2 regions of the Sphingobacterium sp. BIGb0116 genome follow, and region 2 is predicted to be linked to the other one. Evidence: riboswitches for the same ligand, from Rfam matches in the RefSeq annotation. Region 2 holds a riboswitch; the other holds the start of a gene.
What was found. Region 2 has a riboswitch for S-adenosylmethionine ahead of M2419_RS05730 (5-oxoprolinase). Riboswitches for the same ligand answer to the same signal wherever they lie in the genome.
Positions count from the first base shown of each region.

Region 1: it holds a riboswitch for S-adenosylmethionine, as region 2 does, so the genes downstream of both, M2419_RS17535 (methylenetetrahydrofolate reductase) here and M2419_RS05730 (5-oxoprolinase) in region 2, are expected to answer to the same signal.

Region 1 covers NZ_JANUDT010000007.1:254,943-259,147, reverse strand. The annotation lists gene M2419_RS17550 (30S ribosomal protein S16) at 1-509, shown strand, start outside; gene rimM (ribosome maturation factor RimM) at 629-1,153, shown strand; gene M2419_RS17540 (hypothetical protein) at 1,257-2,108, shown strand; SAM riboswitch class I at 2,327-2,429, shown strand; gene M2419_RS17535 (methylenetetrahydrofolate reductase) at 2,500-3,456, shown strand; gene M2419_RS17530 (DUF2723 domain-containing protein) at 3,704-4,205, shown strand, end outside.
Region 2 covers NZ_JANUDT010000001.1:1,358,244-1,362,448, reverse strand. The annotation lists gene M2419_RS05740 (TonB-dependent receptor) at 1-113, shown strand, start outside; gene M2419_RS05735 (RagB/SusD family nutrient uptake outer membrane protein) at 119-1,636, shown strand; gene M2419_RS05730 (5-oxoprolinase) at 1,735-1,998, opposite strand; SAM-I-IV-variant riboswitch at 2,065-2,158, opposite strand; gene M2419_RS05725 (DUF3050 domain-containing protein) at 2,369-3,139, shown strand; gene M2419_RS05720 (TolC family protein) at 3,404-4,205, shown strand, end outside.

The DNA.
Region 1 (4,205 bases), on a different contig from region 2:
TCAGATTGCAAAGACACGGTAAAAAAGGACGTCCTTTTTACCACGTAGTCGTAGCGGATTCTCGCGCTCCACGTGACGGTAAATTCATCGAACGTATTGGTTCTTACAACCCAAACACAAATCCAGCAACTATCGTTTTGGATTTTGAAAAAGCTTTGGATTGGATGAATAAAGGTGCTCAACCAACTGACACTGCTCGCGCTATCCTTTCTTACAAAGGTGTTCTTTACAAAAAACACTTGCAAGGTGGTGTGAAAAAAGGTGCTTTTGATGAAGCTGCTGCTGAAGCTAAATTTACAGCTTGGACTGAAGCTAATGATGCAAGAATCACTGGTAAAAAAGATGGTTTAGCACAAACTAAAGCTGAAACTAGAAAAGCTGCTTTAGCTGCTGAAGCTAAGAAAAAAGAAGAAAAAGCTGCTGCTGTAGCTGCTAAAAATGCTCCTGTAGCGGAAGAAACTGCTGCTGAGGAGACTGAAGCTCCTGCATCAGAAGAAACTGAAGGTTAATTCTTTCATAAAGTATTCGAGAAAGCCGACTCAATCTTGAGCCGGCTTTTTTTGAAACAGCCAATAGGCTAATGGTTTGCCAAATCATGTCTCACAGCTAATCGCTAAATACGAAATATATGACTATTGATCAAAGCTTTTACATCGGTTACATCAGTAAAACAAGAGGTCTTAAAGGAGAAGTACAACTGTTTTTTGAATTCGAGGAATACGAGAGTTTGAATATCGATGTTGTCTTTGTGGAAGTGAACAAAAAGCTTGTTCCTTATTTTGTTGATACCATTAAATTTCAAAAAAATAGTACAGCGTATGTGACATTTGAGGATGTGGATCATATCGATAAGGCTCAAGTACTTGTCCGTAAAAAGCTATATCTTTCCAATGATAAGATGCCCGAGCGCGATCCAGATGATTTTAGATATACTGATTTAATCGGTTTTTTAGTGATTGATGAAAACCATGGTGAACTGGGGCAAATAACAGATGTCCAGGAATTTCCACAACAATTTGTCGCCTCGGTAAATATGGACGGTAAAGAACTGATGTTCCCGTTGTCTGATGATTTGATCTTAGGAATCGATGGCGAAGAGGAGATCATTGAAGTTGAATTGCCAGAAGGCTTGGTGGATCTTTATAAAGAATAAGCATATCCCCGAGCTTATTCAAATAAATAGCAGTATACGAACTATTGCAGTAATTTCTTATCTTGGTCTGTATATTATTACTGGCCATAATTATTGATTGATTTTGAAACCGTTATTACTGCTGCTATTCGTATTCTCGTTGTCTTCTTGTGCTTTCTTTGGGAAGAAAAAGGACTTTCCTGAAGGCAATTACCAAATGATATTGGGCTATTCAAATGAAGAGTATCATAAAGTAAAAAGAGAATCACCCCAAAATGTCGAGGCAGATACCTATGGTAATGATCCTACGATATATCGGTCCTTTCTCTCTCTCCATGATAAAGACAAGTTTGTCATGGCGATCGATGATATCTTACTCTTCGGTAAGTATAGATTCAACGGCGATCGATTAGAATTGACCGATGAGAAAAAAGGTAGCCTCGCATTAGATATTATTAAGGTAAAAAGCGATTTTGTTCAGCTGAGAGGTGATTTTTCACAGTTTAGCTCAGCACGTATACCCACTAGCGAAAGACTTTATATCAACTTTGCGTTAGATAAAACCCCTATCCGGGAGACCCCCAGCAAATTTGATAGCCAAGTGAATCTATGGCGAAATGCCCCTGTAAAATCAGAAAGTGAAAAGGAGATAAAAGCTAGGGCATTGAATTTTGTAGATTATTCTATCGCTTATTTCCAACACATATCAAGTTCTGGTACACATCACGATTATCGAATGGATGGTGTTGAATCACCCATTATTTATGCTGAGAATGGCATTGTGCTCAAGGCATGGGCAGATGTTCCCGATTCTTGGAAGGAATTATTTTACAACGAAAAAAATGCATTAGTCGCCTATCAATATTTATTTGATGGTTTTAAATTTGGATCGAAAGAGGAGTACCATGTTACAGGACTCTTATTGATCACATTTTATCTCAAAAATCTACGGAATTCCCTGGCAGCGAATCTTTAGCCAATCCTGTTGTGGCATAGTCAATATCTTCGCTGTCGATGATCCTCGATCGTTAATTTTATCTGTTTTTTTAAGTCTTTTACTTTTGGTGGAGCGTAAATTCCTGTTGTTGACTGGGAATAAACCTGAAGCCGCATTTATTGCAGTCTTTTTGCCGCTATTTTTGCCTTTTCGAAAAAATATTTTTGTCTTTTGATTTTTTAAAACGATATTAGCAACGCTTATAGAGAAAGGCCGAGGGACTAGACCCGTTGAAGCCTTAGCAACCTGTATTGTTCAAGGTGCTAAATTCTACCCTACTCCATGTGGGAAAGATAAGTTACATGTAGATAAACGATTCCTCGACTTGTGCGTTTCGATGTAAGCCAACCAAACTAAAAACAGTTTTTTAATGAAGATTATCGATCATATCCAGAATGCCAAAGGAAAAACATTGTTTTCTTTTGAGCTATTGCCACCGGCAAAAGGGCAGGGCATCCAAAGTATTTTTAAAACCATGGATGAACTGATGGAGTTTAAACCTCCTTTTATCGACGTAACCTACCATCGGGAAGATTATATCTATAAAGAGCATGCGAGTGGATTACTGGAACGCGTTTCCTATCGTAAACGTCCTGGGACAGTGGCGATATGTGCTGCAATCATGAATAAATATAAAGTAGATGCGGTGCCCCATTTGATATGTGGTGGTTTTACAAAAGAGGAAACTGAAAATGCCCTGATCGATTTGAACTTCCTGGGGATAGATAACGTCTTGGTATTGCGGGGAGATGCACGTAAAGGCGATGCCGATTTCATACCGAGCGATGGTGGACATGCTTTTGCAACAGACCTATTGGAACAGGTAACTGATATGAATAAAGGAAAGTATTTGCATGAAGACATTATCACATCGGAAAAGACTGATTTTTGCATCGGAGTAGCGGGATATCCCGAAAAGCATTTTGAATCGCCAAATTTCAATACTGATTTTAAATATCTGAAACAAAAAGTCGATATGGGAGCAGAGTTTATTGTGACTCAGATGTTCTTTAATGTTGAAAAATACAAAGAGTTTGTAACAAAATGTAGAGACAATGGAATCCATGTGCCTATTATTCCAGGATTAAAACCATTGACAACGAAAAAGCAGTTGGTGACCTTACCAAGGATATTTCATTTAGATATTCCGGAGGAACTGAGCGATGCTGTTTCAGCATGTAAAACGAATGCCGACGTCAGACAAGTCGGTGAGGAGTGGTTGGTGCAACAATGTCAGGAGCTGATTAAATTTGGCGCTCCGGTATTACATTTCTATACGATGAGTAATCCTGGTCCAACAAAGAAAATTGTTGAAAAACTAGCCTAACTCATAAAAATAATACGAAAAGGGAGCCAATAAGCTTCCTTTTTTTATTGTAATATTAGTTGTGAAAGCCCGAAATAAGTCCATAATTTCGATAGTGTGGTTTAGGTCGGTCTCTATATTCAGGGTTGAGTAGCCTGTTTATAGTCAGATACTTGTGTTAAATAGTGTTAATTAACTTATTGGAGTCAGGATAACTTTTTAACTTAAAGTGCTAAAAAGGATTTTAACAATAGACCAAATTGACCTTATGAAGTACACTAGATTAAATTCTCTACTCGGCTTTGCTTGCGGACTAATTGCTACATGTGTATATATCGCCACCGTTGAAAAGACGGTAAGCTGGTGGGATTGTGGTGAATTTATTGCCTGTGCCTACAAGCTAGAAGTGGCACACCAACCGGGAGCACCATTATTTCTTCTTATTCAGAATATATTTTCCAACCTGGCTTTTGGTAATGCAGGTAAAATTGCCTATTGGATGAATATTGGATCCGCAATCTGCAGTGGGCTTACTGTTACATTTTTATTCTGGACGATAACAGCAATTGCCAAAAGGATACTCAACAGGCAAGAGAAAGTTCAATTATCGAATTATTTCCAAATTTTTGCTGCGGGTTTAGTTGGTGCAATGGCTTTCTGCTTCAGTGATTCATTCTGGTATTCGGCTGTTGAATCTGAGGTATATGCGATGTCTTCATTGTGTACAGCGATTGTTTTTTGGGCAATTTTAAAGTGGGAAGTGCGTGCAG
Region 2 (4,205 bases):
TCCTTACTGCGACCAAATTTAAGGGCTTGGACCCTGAACGCTATGGAAATGGTGATCTGGTACAGTATCCACAAAACAAGATTTATTCATTTGGTGTACAAGTTAACTTTTAAGTGCTATGAAAAAGAAATTTATAACAGCGTTGATGCTATCCGGACTATTTTTGGGTTCCTGTAACAGTGCCTTGGACCTTAATCCTTTGGATCAGATCGCTTCGGACAACTATTTTAGCAAAAAATCGGATTTTGATAATGCATTGGCCGGTGTATACGCGTCATTGCAGAGTGAGGCTTTCTCCTATGGGATGCCTTTCCGGGACTGTCTGACCGACAATGGCTACAATCAGTTCAACTCAGGTAGCGTCAATGAAATCGTAGGTGGGAATTTAAATCCGACCACAGGGGGGTATGAAACCGGAATTTATAACGATGCTTATGTGGGAATAGGACGTGCCAATCGCCTGATCGAGAAGCTTCAGGGCTACAATGGCGCCGATATGAACGATCCAGAGAAGAAAAATATGGAAGCCGAAGGCCGCTTTATCCGTGCTTTTGTGTATTTCCAATTGTACAGTATCTATGGTGAAGTGCCACTTGTACTGACTCCCCTCAGTCTGGAGAATCAACGTCAGCCAAAGGAAACTGCGGAAAATATTCTAAAACAGATTCGGGCCGATCTGGATTTCGGGATCGCCAACTTAGCGGCTAAACCGTATTTCAACAATGGGGGGCATGCGACCGCAAGTTCAGCAAAAGCCTTGAAAGCACGGGTTTTACTGTTTGCGGCTTATGGTGATAAAGGGGTGCCCGATTTAGCAATTCTGAAAGAGGTAAAAGATTTATGCACCGATGTCATGAAAGAGTATACCCTGAGTACGGCTTTTGAAAATGTCTTTCGCGACGCAACACAGAAGAACAATACCGAGATTATCTTTTCGGTCAATTTTCTGGCACCGAATAATACAGCCCCTTGGGACATGTACCTAGGCGATTGGATTGCTGCTTCACCGTTGCAAAACCTCGTGGATACCTATGAATGCAAAGATGGTCTGCCTTTTGGCGAATCACCTTTGACTGACCGAGTCAATCCCTTCAAAGATAGGGATCCGCGCTTGAGCAAAACAATTTTCGTGGATCATCCCGACTTTGGCGGCGGTAAGATCCATACACCGTCCAATCCGCGGCCTACAGGTTATGGGGTGCTGAAATTTTTGGATCCGGCCAACTTACCTTTCGGCTTTTCAACATTGAGCCAACAGGATGCTGTTGTACTGCGGTTTGGAGAGGTGTTATTGATGTATGCCGAAGCACAAAATGAAATCGCCGGACCAGATCAATCGGTTTACGATGCTATGAATACCCTGAGGAGCCGCGTTCAGATGCCCGGGTTCCCTGCCGGTTATAACAAGGAAAAAATGCGCGACCGTATCCGTCACGAAAGAAGGGTTGAACTTGCTTTCGAAGGACTACGGCATTACGACCTGATTCGTTGGCATATCGCAGGCGAAGTACTCAATGCGGTCAAAGACAGTAAAGTGCCCTATCATTTTGAAGACAAATTTTACCGCTGGCCATTACCACAAACAGAAATTGAGAAAAGCGCAGGTGTGTTAATTCAGAATCCAAACTATAAATAATAAGATTATTGCCTTCTTTTAAATCGGCAATTTCCTAAACCAACCACAGCAGCGCGCACGAAGTCCTTTCGATGCGCGCTTTTTTTTGCCGATAACGATTATTGTAAAGGAATCAGGACATTCTGTTCCAAGCGTACAGGAACATGCTTCACTGAGGTAAAACCGTCTTCCTTGGAAATGATGTTGGAAAGATCCAGTCCTCTTTTGGAGAACGTACTGATCAAAGCTGTTCTAAAGGTTGCCTTGGCTGAACCCCAGCCTTGTCCTAAGATGGTGTCATTGTTGAGCTGGATCAGTTCATCTGTTGAATAATAACTGAATTTTTCCAGTAAGTGTTGGTAAAGATTTGTTGTAGTAGCCATACAATTTAAAAATTTAAAGGATTAAACCATAAACTGTATCCAGATCTTGTAGGGAAAATAATCGTTCTGCGACGTTTATTTTGGTCGAAACCCGTATTAATTTACCACCGCGGTGCCTGCACTCGGTTGGTATTGCATCATGCAATTCTGAATACTCTACAAATATAGTAGATTATTTTTTATAATTAAAAATATTTTTGTTTTTAAGGGTAAATGAGCGTTAGCAACGGGAGTAGGGCGGTCAAAAGCGAGGCGCGTTGTTGGCTGTGATTTGGTTATGAAGCGGATAGCTGGGCGAAAAATTTATCATGTTACTGTAATCTCATCGAAAATACTTTTAAAAATAGAGATAAGACAATACTTTTGCGCCATGAATAGAATTGCGGAAATTAACGAATACATTGCTGCCGAACGCGAGGTATTATTGCAACACCCTTTGTATCGTAAGATCAAAACGATCAAGAATCTACGTTCTTTTACAGAAGGGCATGTGTACGCTGTATGGGATTTTATGTCTTTACTAAAAGCTTTACAGATTAAATTGACCTGTACGACTTTACCTTGGTTTGCGAGTGAGCATCCATCAACACGCTATCTAATCAACGAAATTGTATTGGCTGAGGAGTCGGATGAATATATTGATGGCCGCCGTTTGAGCCATTTTGAGATGTATCTGGACGCCATGGATGCCATGGGTGCCGACCTTCATCTGGTCAACAAATTTATTGCTCACGCCAAAAAATCGAGTAACATATTCGATGTCATTGCAACGACCACATTGGACAAGCGGATCAAAGACTTTTTGAATTTTACATTCGAAGTGATTGCTGAGGGCGAGGTGCATAAAATTGCTGCTGCATTTACATTTGGACGCGAAGATCTTATCCCGGGAATGTTTACCTCTATTTTGGAAGAAATTAAAACAAACTTCCCTACAGCCAATCTGGATAGCTTTATCTATTATTTTCAACGTCATATTGATCTTGACGGCGACGAGCATGGGCCTTTGGCGATGCAGATGATCACAGATCTCGGGAAGGACGATGAGGTTAAATGGACAGAAATGAAAGAGATCAGTAAAATTGCGCTACAAAAAAGAATCCAGTTGTGGAATGCAATAGAAGATTCCTTATACGGATAATCTATTATTATACCGTCGAAAAAGGCCTTTCAAATCATGATTTGAAAGGCCTTTTTTATGTGCTGTAAAAAAGGATATTGTAAGGGCTTCTTGGCAGATATTGGTCTTTTTGTTTGAATTGATGAAAAAATGTCTTTTTTCCATAACATATTGGCGTTTGTGAAGAAATCCAAGTTCCAATAAGTGTCTAAGTTTGCTACGCAAAAAAATTACATAGCACACGTGAACTTTTTTCCTCCCTATTGGGCAAAAGGAATACTAACCATGGGATTGTTAGTATTCGCTATTTCGGACACCTTCGCCCTCGATTCTTTGCGCATGTCCCTGAAAGACATGATCGACAAAGCGCTACAGAACAGTAAATACATCGAGCAGTCCTATTTGCAGCTCAAAGAAACTGAGGTGGCAGTACAGCAGCAACGCATGGAGTTGCTGCCCAAAATTTCCGCCAGAGCTTCTGCTAGTTATGCGAGTAATATGCCTGTGTATGACCAGGGGCTTTTAAATAAACCTTCCCAGCATGATATCATTCATTACTTGTACGATAGCGGCCTGGATTTTTATCTGAACCTCTACAATGGGCATCGGGACCTGATGAAAATTGAGTCCAAAAAATTGGAAAATGAGCTGGCCAGAATCGATTGGAAGAATGCCGCAGCGCAGACGAAATTGGAGGTTTGCAATCTTTTTTTGGATTTGGAACTGTCGTATAGTAACCGATCTTTAATCGAGCAGGATATTGCTGATCAACGGGTACAGCTCAAAGAGATTGAACATCTGTATAAGGCGGGCGTGGTATTACACAGTGACGTCCTGCGTATTTCGTTGGAGCTTTCGAAGCGGGAACTGTTGCTCGTGCAGATCGGTCATGATATTCAGGCTGCAAATCAGAAGCTGCAGCTAATTGGCGGTATTACAGCAGAGATTATCCCCTTGACCGAGCCTTTTAAAGTGGAAAGCCCCAGCTATGAAGCGCTTGTTGCCGAAGCGCGAAGCCATGCTTTTTCCCTCCTAAAATCCGAACAGGAAGTGGTTTTGAAGAAGTTGTCGGTCAAACAGGCGCGAT